Regions from separate parts of the Streptomyces sp. NBC_01431 genome, predicted to be linked through region 3. Evidence: riboswitches for the same ligand, from Rfam matches in the RefSeq annotation. Region 3 holds a riboswitch; each other region holds the start of a gene.
The links. A riboswitch is a leader RNA that binds a small molecule or an ion and turns the genes downstream of it on or off. The one in region 3 is predicted to bind cobalamin.

Region 1 (4,671 bases), 410 kb from region 3:
GTCACGTCCGTACGCCCGTCCCAGGCGGCCAGCGCCGTCGCCGTCCGCGCCATCACGATGTCGGCGCGCATGCCGTCCACCTCGAACGCCGCGCAGGTGGCGGCGATCTGGAGCAGCGCCGCGTCCCCGAGCACGACGGAGGGCAGGAGCTCGCGCGCGGCCACGATCCTGGCCCGCAGCGCGCCCTCCTCCGCGGCCCAGCGGGAGGCGAACGCGACCGGGTCGTCGTCGTGGGCCAGCCGGCGCCGTACGACCTCCACCCGCTGCTCGGGCTCCCGCGAGGCCGCGACCTCGACGGTCAGCCCGAACCGGTCGAGCAACTGCGGCCGCAGCTCGCCCTCTTCCGGGTTCATCGTCCCCACCAGCAGGAACCGCGCGGCGTGCCGCACCGAGACGCCCTCGCGCTCCACGTACGAGGACCCCATCGCGGCGGCGTCGAGCAGCAGGTCGATGAGGTGGTCGTGGAGCAGGTTGACCTCGTCGACGTACAGGATGCCGCGATGGGCGTCCGCGAGCAGCCCCGGCTCGAAGGCCTTCACGCCCTCGCCGAGCGCGCGCTCGATGTCGAGGGCGCCCACCAGACGGTCCTCGGATGCGCCCACCGGAAGCTCGACCATGCGCGCCGCGCGGGCGACGCCCGGCCCGGCCTCGTGCGGCCCGTCCGGGCACCGGTCGTCGGGCCCCGCGGGGTCGCAGCTGAAGCGGCAGCCCGCCACCACCGCCACCTCGGGCAGCAGGTCCGCGAGGGCACGGACGGCCGTGCTCTTCGCGGTGCCCTTCTCACCCCGGACGAGGACGCCGCCCACGGCCGGGCTCACCGCGTTCAGGAGCAGCGCAAGGCGCAGGTCGTCCATGCCGACGACGGCGGTGAACGGATACCGGGTGCTCATGTGCTGATCTCTCCTTCGAGTAGTGCTGTACGCCACGGGCTCGCGGGGGTGGTCATGGCGCCCCCGGCGGGATGAACGGCAGCCCGGCGGGCGGGCCCTGCTCGATCAGCCTCAACAGGGCGCCGGTGTCCGCGTGTTCTTCGATCAGGTCGCCCAGCCGGTCCAGCTGCTCCTCGCGCAGCGCGCCGAACGACGTGCCGGGCGCGGGCACGAACCGGCGCCCCGCGGCCCGCGCGACCTGCTCCAGGAACCGGCGCCGGAAGCCGTCGCTCTCCAGCGAGCCGTGCCAGTGCGTACCCCACACAGCGCCGGTGCGGCAGCCGTCCAAGAACGGCTCGCCGCCCAGGACTTCGGCCACGCCGTGGTGGATCTCGTACCCCTCGACGCGTTCGCCGAGGGCCTCGCCGACCGGCCTCGCGAGGGTCTTCTCGGCGGCGAACCGCACCCGCACGGGTAGCAGCCCGAGACCGGGCACCGAGCCCGCCTTCGACTCGACGTCGTCCTCGATGTGCTCGCCGAGCAGCTGGAAGCCACCGCAGATCCCGAGCACCGGGCGCCCCTCGGCGGCCCGGCGCGCCAGCTCCGCCGCGAGTCCCCGCTCCCTCAGCCACTCCAATGCCCGGACCGTGCCGCGCGTTCCCGGCACCACCACCAGGTCGGCGTCGGTGAGTTCCTCGGGCCGGTCCACGAAGCGGACGACCACGCCGGGTTCGGCCGCGAGTGCGTCGACGTCGGTGAAGTTGGACATCAGCGGCACCGCGCAGACCGCGACGCGCAGCACGTCCTCGCCGACCGGCGGTGCCACCACGGACTCCCGCACGGCGCCGCGCATGGAGACCCTGAGGCCGTCCTCCTCGTCGATGCCGAGGCCGTGGGCGTACGGCAGGATCCCGTAGGTGTGCCGGCCGGTGAGGCCGCGCAGCATCTCGATGCCGGGGTGCAACAGCGTCACGTCGCCCCGGAACTTGTTCACGACGTACCCCGCGACCAGCGCCTGGTCCTCGGGGCTCAGCAGCGCCGTCGTCCCGAAGAACGAGGCGAACACGCCGCCCCTGTCGATGTCGCCGACCACGACCACGGGCAGCCGCGCGGCCCGCGCGATGCCCATGTTGACGATGTCGGTACGCCGCAGATTGATCTCGGCCGGACTGCCCGCCCCCTCGCAGATCACGGCGTCATATGTGCCCCGCAGCTCGGCCAGGCACTCCAGGACGGTGCCGAGCAGCGCCTGCTGGCGGCCCCCGTGGTAGCCGCGGGCGCTCAACTCGCCCACCGGCTTGCCCATCAGGACGACCTGGCTGGAACGGTCGCTCCCCGGCTTGAGCAGCACCGGGTTCATGAGCGCGGTCGGCTCCACGCGCGCGGCCTGCGCCTGCATCGCCTGCGCCCGCCCGATCTCCGCGCCCTCGCGCGTGACGAACGAGTTCAGCGACATGTTCTGCCCCTTGAAGGGCGCGACCTTGACGCCCTGGCGCACCAGCCAGCGGCAGATGCCGGCCGTGACGACGCTCTTGCCCGCATCCGACGTCGTGCCCGCGATCAGCAGCCCGCCACCCATGTACGTCCCTTCCTCACAGCGGCCCTCGTCGCGACGGCGGTGGCCAGCGTCAGCCAGCCCACCCTGCGCGAGAGCCGTACCGCCCGCTCGATGTCCGCGACTTCGACGGCCCGCCCCGGTGCGTTCAGGACCGGCCGGTGCTCGACGCGCCCCGCGTACGACAGCGTGCCGCCAAGACGCACCCCGAGGGCCCCCGCGAACGAGGCCTCGACCGGGCCCGCGTTGGGGCTGGGGTGCCGGGCGGCATCGGCGCGCCAGGCGCGCAGCGCACCCTTCTTGTCCGGGCCCGCGAGCACCGCGAGGACGGCGGTGAGCCGGGCACCCGGCCAGCCCGCCACATCGTCCAGGCGCGCCGAAGCCCAGCCGTACCTGCGGTACTTGGCCGACTTGTGCCCGACCATCGCGTCCAGCGTGTTGACCGCCCGGAAGCCCACGAGACCCGGCACTCCGGCGAGCGCGCCCCACACCAGGGCGCCGACGACCGCGTCCGAGGTGTTCTCGGCGACCGACTCGACGACGGCCCTGGCGATCTGGTCCGCGTCCAGGGACTGCGGGTCGCGCCCGCACAGGTGCGGCAGCCGCTCCCGGGCCACCTCCACGTCGCCCGCGGCCAGCGCGCCGCCGATGGCCCGCGCCTCGCGGCCCAGCGAGGTGCCGCCCATCACCGTCCAGGTGGCGGCGGCGGTCAGCGCGGCGGCCGCGGCGGGACGGCCTCGTACGGCACGGGAAAGGAGGGTCGCGGCGCCCGCGGCGCCGCCCGCGCACACGAGGGTGTGCAGCGCGCCCCACCCGCGGTGGTCGCGCCACAGGACGCGCTCGACGGCCCCGGCCGCCCGCCCGAACGCGGCGACCGGATGCCCACGGCGCGGATCGCCGAGCAGCAGGTCGCCGAGGAGTCCGGCGGTGGCGCCGTACGCGAAACTGCGATCGGCCGGCACGGGATCAGCCCGCCAGGACGTCGCGTGGAACTGCGGTACTTCTCAACAGGCAGGCGCGCATGGCGGTGGGTCCTCACTCAGGGTGTCCGCGCCCTGGTACGACGTGACCGGCGGTGAGAGTTCCTGGCTCGCGGGGATCGCTCCCCGGTGACAGTGGCGGGACCGCGCCGGATTCGCACCGGCTTCCTCTTCTGCCGCCGTAGCTGGCCGGTGCAGTCCACCACGCTGCGAGAACACCCGTCAACTTGCCGTTGACCTGCGGCGCGGGAGTGTGCCGAGACACACAGCGAACCGCCCCCCGGCGGAGCCGGAGAGCGGTTCGCGAGCACGCGCGGGTCAGGCGACGATCAAGAAGATCCCGTACGCGACGGCCGCCGCGCAGAGCGCGAAGCAGGCGTACGCGCCGGTGCGGGCCAGGGCCGCGCTGCCGGCGGTGCCGGAAGCCGCGGCCTCCTGCTTGGTGAGGCCGACGATGCCGAGGGTGAACAGGCCCACCAGGCCGACGGTCACCGCGAGGCTGACGCCGAAGACGGAGCCGAGGGACGCCCAGTCGATGTGCATGAGGATTCCTTAGCTGTTCCTGGTCGGATGCCCGGTCAGACCGTTGCCGGGGTGGGCGGGTCGGCGGGGGCCACCGGGGCCGGGGCCTGGATCGTGGCCTTGAGGTCGGTGGCCGCGACGGCGACGCCGGTCGGCGGCGGGCTCACCGCGGCGATCGCGGTGGTGATGACACCGGCGGGCTCCGCCTCGTCGTTGGTGACGTGGGTGTGGTCGACGGGCTGGCGGCGCGAGAGCGACCAGATGACGCCGGAGCCGGCGATCAGGAGCACGGCGACGGCGGCGATGCCCCAGCTGCCCTGCTTGGTGAGGAACTCCGCGCCCGCGCCGACCAGTCCGGCCGCCGGAAGCGTCAGACACCAGGCGACGACCATACGGGTGGCGGTGGACCAGCGGACCACGCCGCCCTTGCGGCCGAGGCCCGCGCCCATGACGGAGCCGGAGCAGACCTGGGTGGTGGAGAGCGAGAAGCCGATGTGCGAGGAGGCCAGGATGACGGTCGCGGCACCGGTCTGGGCGGCGAAGCCCTGCGGCGGCCGGAGCTCGGTGAGGCCCTTGCCCATGGTGCGGATGATGCGCCAGCCGCCGATGTAGGTGCCCATCGCGATGGCCATGCCGGCCGAGACGATGACCCACAGCGGGGGGTTCGAGCCCGGGTGCAGCACACCACTGGTGACCAGGGCGAGGGTGATGATGCCCATCGTCTTCTGGGCGTCGTTGGTGCCGT
Region 2 (4,671 bases), 3.0 Mb from region 3:
GCCCAGCACCGTGGCGGTGCCGGGCCCCTTCCATGTTCTCGCGGACTAGAAGTCCTCGTCGAAGCCCACCGAGCCCTCGACCGCCACCTGGTAGGCGGACGGCCGGCGCTCGAAGAAGTTCGTCAATTCCTGGACGCCCTGGAGCTCCATGAACGAGAACGGGTTCTGCGAGCCGTACACCGGGGCGAAGCCCAGGCGCGTCAGGCGCTGGTCGGCGACGCACTCCAGGTACTCGCGCATCGACTCGGTGTTCATGCCGGGCAGGCCGTCACCGCACAGGTCGCGGCCGAACTGGAGCTCCGCCTCCACCGCTTCCTTCATCATGTCGGTGATCTGCTCCTTGAGCAGATCGTCGAAGAGCTCCGGCTCCTCCTTGCGGACGGTGTCCACGACCTCGAACGCGAAGTTCATGTGCATCGTCTCGTCGCGGAACACCCAGTTGGTGCCGGTGGCCAGACCGTGCAGCAGGCCCCGGCTGCGGAACCAGTACACGTACGCGAAGGCGCCGTAGAAGAACAGCCCCTCGATGCACGCGGCGAAGCAGATCAGATTGAGCAGGAACCGGCGGCGGTCGGCCTGGGTCTCCAGGCGTTCCAGCTTCTCGACCTCGTTGATCCACTTGAAGCAGAACTGCGCCTTCTCGCGGATCGAGGGGATCTCCTCGACCGCGTCGAACGCGGCCGCGCGGTCGTCCGGGTCGGGCAGGTAGGTGTCGAGCAGCGTCAGATAGAACTGGACGTGCACGGCCTCCTCGAAGAGCTGACGGCTCAAGTAGAGCCGCGCTTCAGGGGAGTTGATGTGCTTGTAGAGCGTGAGGACGAGATTGTTCGAGACGATCGAGTCCCCGGTGGCGAAGAACGCCACTAGGCGGCCGATCATGTGCTGCTCACCCGGCGTGAGCTTCGCGAGGTCGGCGACGTCGGAGTGGAGGTCGACCTCCTCGACGGTCCAGGTGTTCTTGATCGCGTCCCGGTAGCGCTCGTAGAAGTCCGGGTAGCGCATCGGACGGAGAGTCAGCTCGAAGCCCGGGTCGAGAAGGTTCTTTTGCAGAGAAGAGGTGTCGGCGCGAAGCGCCGTCGTTGAGGGGCGGCGGTCGGGCGACGGGTGGGCGGTCATTACTGGCAGGCCTCGCAGGACTCGGGGTTTTCGAGCGAGCAGGCGATTGCGTCGGCGTCGGGGGCCGCCTGCTGGACTGGAATGGTGGGGGCTGCCTGGGCCGCGCGCGCGATGCGGGTCGCCGGGCGCGAGCGCAGGTAGTACGTCGTCTTCAGGCCCTGCTTCCAGGCGTACGCGTACATCGACGACAGCTTGCCGATGGTGGGCGTCTCCAGGAACAGGTTCAGCGACTGCGACTGGTCGAGGAACGGGGTGCGCGCGGCGGCCATGTCGATCAGGCCGCGCTGCGGGATCTCCCACGCCGTGCGGTACAGCGCGCGGACTTCGGCCGGGATCCAGCCGAAGTCCTGCACCGAGCCGCTGGCCTCGCGCAGCGCCTCGCGGGACTGCGCGTCCCACACGCCGAGCTTCTTGAGATCCTCCACCAAGTAGCCGTTGACCTGGAGGAATTCACCGCTGAGCGTCTCGCGCTTGAAGAGGTTGGAGACCTGCGGCTCGATGCACTCGTAGACGCCCGCGATGGAAGCGATGGTGGCGGTCGGGGCGATCGCCAGGAGCAGCGAGTTGCGCATGCCGACGGTGGCGATGCGCTCGCGCAGCGCCGCCCAGCGCTCCGGCCAGTTCAGCTCGACGTCGTAGTGGTCGGGGTGCAGCACACCGCGCGCGGTACGGGTCTTGTCCCAGGCGGGCAGCGGGCCCGACCGCGCGGCGAGGTCGGTGGAGGCCTCGTACGCGGTCAGCATGATCCGCTCGGCGAGCCTGGTGGAGAGCGCCTTCGCCTCGGGGGAGTCGAAGGGCAGGCGCAGCTTGAAGAAGACGTCCTGAAGGCCCATCGCGCCGAGGCCCACCGGGCGCCACTTGGCGTTGGAGCGGCCGGCCTGCTCGGTCGGGTAGAAGTTGATGTCGACGACCCGGTCGAGGAAGGTCACCGCGGTGCGGACGGCTTCGTCCAGGCGCTCCCAGTCGATCCCGTCGCCCACCACGAACGCGCCGAGGTTGACCGAGCCGAGGTTGCAGACGGCCGTCTCGCCGTCGTCGGTCACCTCAAGGATCTCGGTGCACAGGTTGGAGGAGTGGACGGTGTGGCCCGGCTCCGCCGTCTGGTTGGCGGTGCGGTTGGAGGCGTCCTTGAAGGTCATCCAGCCGTTGCCGGTCTGCGCGAGGGTGCGCATCATGCGGCCGTACAGGTCCCGGGCGGGCATGGTCTTCTGGGCGAGTCCGGCGGCCTCGGCCTTGCGGTAGGCGGCGTCGAACTCCTCGCCCCACAGGTCGACGAGCTCGGGCACGTCGGCGGGCGAGAACAGCGACCACTGGCCGTCCGCGTCGACCCGGCGCATGAACTCGTCGGGGATCCAGTGCGCGAGGTTCAGGTTGTGCGTACGGCGCTGGTCCTCGCCGGTGTTGTCGCGCAGCTCAAGGAACTCCTCGATGTCGGAGTGCCAGGTCTCCAGGTACACCGCGGCGGCGCCCTTGCGCCGGCCACCCTGGTTGACCGCCGCGACCGAGGCGTCCAGCGTCTTGAGGAAGGGGACGATGCCGTTGGAGTGGCCGTTGGTGCCCCGGATCAGCGAACCGCGGCCGCGGACGCGGGAGTACGAGAGGCCGATGCCACCCGCGTGCTTCGAGAGCCGGGCGACCTGGTGGTAGCGGTCGTAGATCGAGTCGAGCTCGTCCAGCGGAGAGTCGAGCAGGTAGCAGCTCGACATCTGGGGGTGGCGGGTGCCGGAGTTGAAGAGCGTGGGGGAGGACGGGAGGTAGTCCAGGCGGCTCATCAGGCCGTACAGGGACGCCACTTCGTCCAGTGCGCGGACCGACTCGTCCTCGGCGAGGCCGGACGCCACGCGCAGCATGAAGTGCTGGGGGGTCTCGATGACCTTGCGGGTGATCGGGTGGCGCAGCAGGTAGCGGGAGTAGAGGGTGCGCAGACCGAAGTAGCCGAAGCGGTCGTCGGCGCCGTCGGCGAGCGCGGCGTCGACCAGGGCGTCGAGGCGGCCCGTGTGGGTCCGCACGAAGTCCGCGGTGCGGTCGGCGATCAGGCCCTCGCGGTGACCGGTCTCGACCGAAGCGGAGAACGACAACGCGCCCTGGGTGGCCGCCTCTTCGGCGATGGTGATGGTCAGGAGACGGGCGGCGAGGCGGGAGTACGCCGGGTCCTCGGAGATGAGCCCCGCGGCGGCCTCGGTGGCCAGCTCCCGCAGCTCGGCCCCGTCGGAGCGGGCGTTACGGCCGCGCAGCGCGGCGGCGGCAACCCGGCCGGGGTCGGTGTCCGGAAGATCGGCGGTGAGATCCGTCAGGGTCCGCAGCAGCGCGGTCCCCGGCGCATCCGCCGGTTCTTCGGTGATCGCTGAAGCGGGATCCGCTGGGGCGATGGTCACGTGGGGGCACTCCCTCGCTCGGCACGGGGCCTTCGGGGGAGGCGTCGGCGCGCGTCGGGGCAGCCCTGAGCGCGTCGTCCACCGGCCCAACCGCGAGACCCGGACGTTTGGCACCCGGATCGGTCGAACCGGATGCGCCATCGGCAGGTCTTCGGACTCGGCCCGTACAAAGGGGTACGGGTCATACCGTTGCGGGACAGTTCCGGATTCGCACCGGATTCCCCTGCGGCGACAGCGAGGATGAGCATACATGTGGGGGGCACTGCCAAGAGCACCCCCCACATGTTGTGTCGCGTGTGCGTGAGGGGGCATCGGATGGAAGCCGGGCAAGTGTCAGCGGCCTCCGCTATGGTCGATGACAGACCGTCGAGGAAGGCGAGTGAGGCATGGTCGTCATGACTTACCGGGCCCAGATGCAGACCGAAGACTTCGAGACCCTCGCGCGCGTAGGTGCCCGCGAGGTCGAGGGGCTGCGGCTTGAATTCATTGACGGGAAGCTGGGGGTCAAGGCCGTGCCGGACGGGGACCACGACCGAATCGTTCTGTGGCTGGCTCGCATTTGTATGCAGCATCGGCCTGAGTTGTGGCTTCACGTCGAGCGGGGGTTGGCGGTTCAGGAATACCGTTCGGGTCGCGCGCGCCCGGACGCGTCCATGGCTCCGGACGACGCGTTTGTGGGGCAGGGGGAGTGGGCTGATCCGGCACCCGTCCTCATGGTTGTCGAGGTCACCTCGTACGACTCCGACACGGACGCGCGTGATCGAAACGAGAAGCCGCGCGCCTACGCAGAGACCGGAATCCCTGTGTACCTCCTCATCGACCGGGAGCGCTGCGAGGTCACCGTCCGCAGCGAGCCTGACGGCATGCGTTACGAGAGCATCCGCACCGTGCCCTTCGGTAAGGACATCGAGCTTCCCGACCCGGTGAACATCACCCTCCAGACCGAGCAGCTCAAGGACTGGGTGCGCTGACCAACGCGCACAGAAGGGCCGCCGCACCCTTCCGGGATGCGGCGGCCCTTCCGCGTACAGGTACCGCCAGAACTCAGTGCACCGCGCCCGCCGTCGCCGGCAGCTCCGTGGCGACGCCCGGGTCGCCCGCGTCCGCGGTGTAGTCGGCGGGCGAGGTCTCGTCGATGCCGTCGGGGGCCTTCACGGCGCGCAGGACGAAGGTCAGGACC
Region 3 (4,671 bases):
CAGCTGGTCGGAGACCTCAAGGGGGCCGACCGGGCCGACCTGGAACTCCCACTGGCCCGGCATGACCTCGGCGTTGATGCCGGAGATGCTCAGCCCCGCGGCGAGGCAGTGGTCGAGGTGCTTCTCGACGATCTCGCGGCCGAAGATCTCGTCCGCGCCGACACCGCAGTAGTAGCCGCCCTGCGCGGCCGGGAAGCCGTTGACCGGGAAGCCGAGCGGGCGGGCGCCGTCGAAGAAGGTGTACTCCTGCTCGATGCCGAAGATCGGCTCCTGCGCGGCGAACTGCTCGGCGAAGGGACGCAGCAGCGCCCGCGTGTTGGACTCGTGCGGGGTGCCGTCGATGTCGAAGACCTCACACAGGACCAGGATGTTCGCGCCGCCGCGGATCGGGTCCGGGCAGGAGAACACCGGCTTCAGCACGCGGTCCGAGGCGTGGCCCTCGGCCTGGTTGGTGCTGGACCCGTCGAAGCCCCAGATGGGCAGCTCGGCGACGGCGCCGGGCGAACCGGCCATGATCTTCGTCTTGGAACGGAGCTTGGCGGTCGGCTCGGTGCCGTCGATCCAGATGTACTCGGCCTTGAACGTCACGAAAAGCCATCCTTTGCAGGTGCTGCGGGGTGCTGCGCGCTGCCACGCTGCGGCGCTGCGTCTATGACGGCAGCCTCACACCCCGGGATTTCCCGTCCGTTGCCCGTATGTGAACCCGGTGTTACCTGGGGGGTCGCGGCGGCGCCGAGAGGCCCCCGCCTTGTGGTTCCTCCGAGAGTGGTGTCCAAAGGCTCGGCGGTTCGTACCAGGAGGCCGTGCGGAACCGGCCCGATCGCGGGGCGCCGCCGTGCGGTCCGGCTCGTATACCGCGGGTGCTGGGCCGTCCCTCTCGTCCCGGCAAGTCGGCCGGGGCAGACTGTTCCCCATGAACCACAGCACCGTCACCACCCGCATAGGCCTCCTCGGCACCGGCCCCTGGGCCGTCGCCACGCACGCGCCGGCGCTCGCCGCGCACCCCGGGGTCGACTTCGCCGGGGTGTGGGGGCGGCGGCCCGAGGCGGCTCAGGCGCTTGCGCGCGAGCACGGGGTGGCGGTGTACGAGGACGCCGACGCGCTGTTCGCGGACTGTGACGCCGTCGCCTTCGCGCTGCCGCCGGACGTCCAGGCGCCGCTGGCGGTGCGGGCCGCGGCGGCGGGCTGTCATCTGCTCCTGGACAAGCCGGTCGCGACGAGCGTCGAGGGCGCCCGCGCGGTGGCCGAAGCGGCCGAGCGCGCGGGTGTGGCCTCCGTCGTCTTCTTCACGCTGCGGTTCGCCACGGAGACCGCCGGGTGGATCACCCAACAGGCCGCCCTGGACGGCTGGTTCAGCGGCCGCGCCCAGTGGTACGGCTCGCTGTTCACACCGAGTGCCGGGCGCAGCCCCTACGCCGCCTCCCCCTGGCGCGGCGAGAAGGGCGCGCTCTGGGACGTCGGCCCGCACGCGCTGGCCGTGCTGGCCGGGGTGCTCGGCGAGGTGACCGCCCTGACCGCGGCCGCCGGCCCCGGCGACACCGCGCACCTGATCCTGCGGCACGTCTCCGGCGCCTCCAGCACCGCCGACCTGAGCTTCAGCGCGCCGCCGGCCGCCGCGGGCGTCGAGGTGTCGCTGCTGGGGGAGGCGGGCGCGGCGGTGATGCCAGGCTGGGGCGGCGCGCTCGACGCGTTCGGCGCGGCGGTCGACGCCCTGCTGGACGCGGCCCGCACCGGGGTGGCGCACCCGTGCGACGCCCGGTTCGGGGCGCGGATCACCGAACTGCTCGCCGACGCCGAGGCCCAGCTCGGGCGGAGCGACCGCTAGCGGGACAGGACGTCGCGTACGGCGTCGTCGGTGCGGGCGACCACCGCGGTGCCGTCGTCCGCCGTGATGATCGGGCGCTGGATCAGCTTGGGGTGCTCGGCGAGCGCGGTCACCCAGCGCTCGCGCGCGCCCTCGTCACGCGGCCAGTCCTTGAGGCCGAGCTCCCTGGCGGCGGGCTCCTGGGTGCGCGTGATGTCCCACGGTTCGAGGCCGAGCCGGCCGAGCACGGCCCGGATCTCCTCCTTCGACGGCACGTCTTCGAGGTAGCGGCGCACCGTGTAGTCGGCGCCCTCCGCGTCCAGCAGGGTCACCGCGCTGCGGCACTTCGAACAGGCCGGGTTGATCCAGATCTCCATGCCGCCAGGCTACCCGCGATGCGCCCCCAAAGCCTGCCTGGCCAGCGCCGATTGTCAGTGCCTCCCAGTAAAATTGAGGCAGTAAGTGAGGGTTCCCGACCGCCCAGGAGGATGCCCATGACCGCTGCCGTACTCACCTCGCACGCCCCGAAACAGCTGTCCCTCCAGCCCCTTCACAAGGCCCCGCTGCCCGCCGGGCGCCCGCGCGTGTGGTACGAGTCCCACAACCGGCGCCTGAAGGCCATGCGTCTGGCGATCGCCCTGCTCGACACGGGCGTCTACCGGCCCGAACAGGCGCCGGACCGCACGATACGAACCGTGGCCGCGCTCATCGGAGTGCGTCCGCCGTCGGAGACGACCTGCCGGATGGTGCGTGCGCTGATCTACGACGGGCGCTGACGCGCGAAGGGTGCCCTGATGCGTCAACTCCCTTGATGTGTCAGGGGAGTTGACGCGCCTTACGTAACGAGCGGTGTCGAAGTACCGCCCGGGTCACGGCTTCGGGAAGCCGAAGGCGTGGTCCGGGTCGGCTCAACCGGGTACGTCCGCGCCGTACGCGTCGAGCAGACGTGCCGTCGCCCCGTCCACCAACCGGTAGCGCACCACCCGCCCCTCCTTCTCCCCGGCGACCGCACCGGCGGCCCGCAGCAGCCGCAGGGCCTGCGAGACGGCCGGGTCGCGCATGCCGGTCGCCACCGCCAGATCGGAGACGGCGAGCGGACCCGCCCGGTGCAGGGCGAGCAGCAGCGCGAGCCGGTTGGGGTCGGCGAGCAGGGAGAACCGGCTCGCCCAGGCCCGCACCCGGTCCGGGTCACCGATGGCCGCGACGGCGTCGCAGACCCGGTGGCCGTCGATGGTGCGGTGGCCGGCGCGCTCGGCGGGTACGAGATGCATGCCCGCATCCTCGCAGGGCCGCGGCCCGCAGCCCCGTGTGATCTTCGATACCTGCACAGGTGTGCAGCTGTGCAGGCGAGTTGGCAGCGTCTAGGGTGACCTGGCCGTGGTGTTCGGGAAGCCGGTGCGAAACCGGAGCGGCCCTCGCCACTGTGATCGGGTTCCCCAGAGGTCTTGGGGAGCGTCCGTCCCCCCGTGCGCCACTGGCCAGCATCCACCTGGCTGGGAAGGCCGGGACGGTCGCGCGTGTCCCGTCAGCCAGGAGACCGGCCGCGGCATCTCACGAAGTGATCCACGAGGTGCTGGAGCGTGACCGCATGACCCTGTCCACCCGCACGCCCCCCGAGGCGGGCGCCGCCCCGCCGTCCTTCCACTGGCGCCGCGAGGACACCGTTCGCACCGGCATCCTGCTCGCGGTCATAGCCGCGCTCCATGTCGTCGCATTCGGCGTCCTGTTCCTGCTCGTGGCCCCCGCGCACTACGCCGTCGGCACCAAGACCTTCGGCGTCGGCCTCGGCCTCACCGCGTACACCCTCGGCATGCGGCACGCGTTCGACGCCGACCACATCGCGGCGATCGACAACACCACCCGCAAGCTGATGGCCGACGGCAAGCGGCCGGTGTCCGTCGGGTTCTGGTTCGCGCTCGGTCACTCCAGCGTGGTCGTGGTCCTGACCGCCCTGGTGGCCGGCGGCGCACACCTCGCGGGCACCCTCATGAACGAGGACTCCAGCGCCCACCAGGTACTCGGCGTCGTCGGAACCACCGCCTCCGGCTCCTTCCTCTACCTCATCGCCGCGCTCAACCTGGTCGCCCTGTTCGGCATCCTGAAGGTGTTCCGCGCGATGCGCGAGGGCGCGTACGACGAGCAGGAGCTCGAAGCGCACCTGGACTCGCGGGGGTTCATGAACCGTCTTCTGGGCCGCTTCACCAAGTCCGTCTCGCGGCCCGGCCAGATGTTCCCGCTGGGCTTCCTGTTCGGCCTGGGCTTCGACACCGCGACCGAGGTCACGCTGATGGTGATGGCCGGCTCGGGCGCCGCCGCCGGACTGCCCTGGTACGCGATCCTCTGCCTGCCGCTGCTGTTCGCCGCCGGGATGAGCCTGTTCGACACGCTGGACGGCACGTTCATGAACTTCGCCTACCAGTGGGCGTTCTCGAACCCGGTGCGCAAGGTCTACTACAACCTCACCATCACCGGTCTCTCGATCGCGGTGGCGTTCTTCATCGGCACCATCGAACTGGTCGGTGTCCTGCACGAGAAGCTCGGCCTGGACGACCCGGTGAGCGGCTGGGTCGCCTCCCTGAACATGGACAACGTGGGCTTCGTGATCGTCGGCCTGTTCGTGGTGGTGTGGGCGGCGGCGCTGGCGTACTGGCGGCTGGCGAAGGTGGAACAGAAGTGGGTGCGGCGGGCGGAGGGCTGAGGGTGGGGCGGAGCGGGAGGTGAGGGCGGGGCGCGCTCTCGCTGCTGGGCGCGGGCCGAGTGCGGGACCATCCCGCCCGCACCGCCGAGCGCGCCCTTACCACCGAGTGCGGGACCATCCCGCCCCGCGCCGCTGGGTGCGGGGCGTCACGCGCCCTCACCGCTGGGCG

Region 1: another riboswitch for cobalamin. It lies ahead of OG522_RS28495 (cobalamin biosynthesis protein); the one in region 3 lies ahead of OG522_RS26680 (HoxN/HupN/NixA family nickel/cobalt transporter).
Region 2: another riboswitch for cobalamin. It lies ahead of OG522_RS13025 (ribonucleoside-diphosphate reductase subunit alpha); the one in region 3 lies ahead of OG522_RS26680 (HoxN/HupN/NixA family nickel/cobalt transporter).

The regions. Positions count from the first base shown of each region.
Region 1 is NZ_CP109496.1:6,249,213-6,253,883, forward strand. It holds gene OG522_RS28485 (putative cobaltochelatase) at 1-890, opposite strand, end outside; gene OG522_RS28490 (cobyric acid synthase) at 943-2,448, opposite strand; gene OG522_RS28495 (cobalamin biosynthesis protein) at 2,430-3,386, opposite strand; cobalamin riboswitch at 3,485-3,623, opposite strand; gene OG522_RS28500 (hypothetical protein) at 3,723-3,947, opposite strand; gene OG522_RS28505 (inorganic phosphate transporter) at 3,983-4,671, opposite strand, start outside.
Region 2 is NZ_CP109496.1:2,868,216-2,872,886, reverse strand. It holds gene OG522_RS13030 (ribonucleotide-diphosphate reductase subunit beta) at 46-1,002, opposite strand; gene OG522_RS13025 (ribonucleoside-diphosphate reductase subunit alpha) at 1,116-3,491, opposite strand; cobalamin riboswitch at 3,617-3,776, opposite strand; gene OG522_RS13020 (Uma2 family endonuclease) at 3,878-4,462, shown strand; gene mctP (monocarboxylate uptake permease MctP) at 4,536-4,671, opposite strand, start outside.
Region 3 is NZ_CP109496.1:5,842,189-5,846,859, forward strand. It holds gene glnII (glutamine synthetase) at 1-588, opposite strand, end outside; gene OG522_RS26660 (Gfo/Idh/MocA family protein) at 914-1,825, shown strand; gene OG522_RS26665 (arsenate reductase family protein) at 1,822-2,181, opposite strand; gene OG522_RS26670 (hypothetical protein) at 2,299-2,580, shown strand; gene OG522_RS26675 (ArsR/SmtB family transcription factor) at 2,713-3,075, opposite strand; cobalamin riboswitch at 3,166-3,364, shown strand; gene OG522_RS26680 (HoxN/HupN/NixA family nickel/cobalt transporter) at 3,393-4,502, shown strand.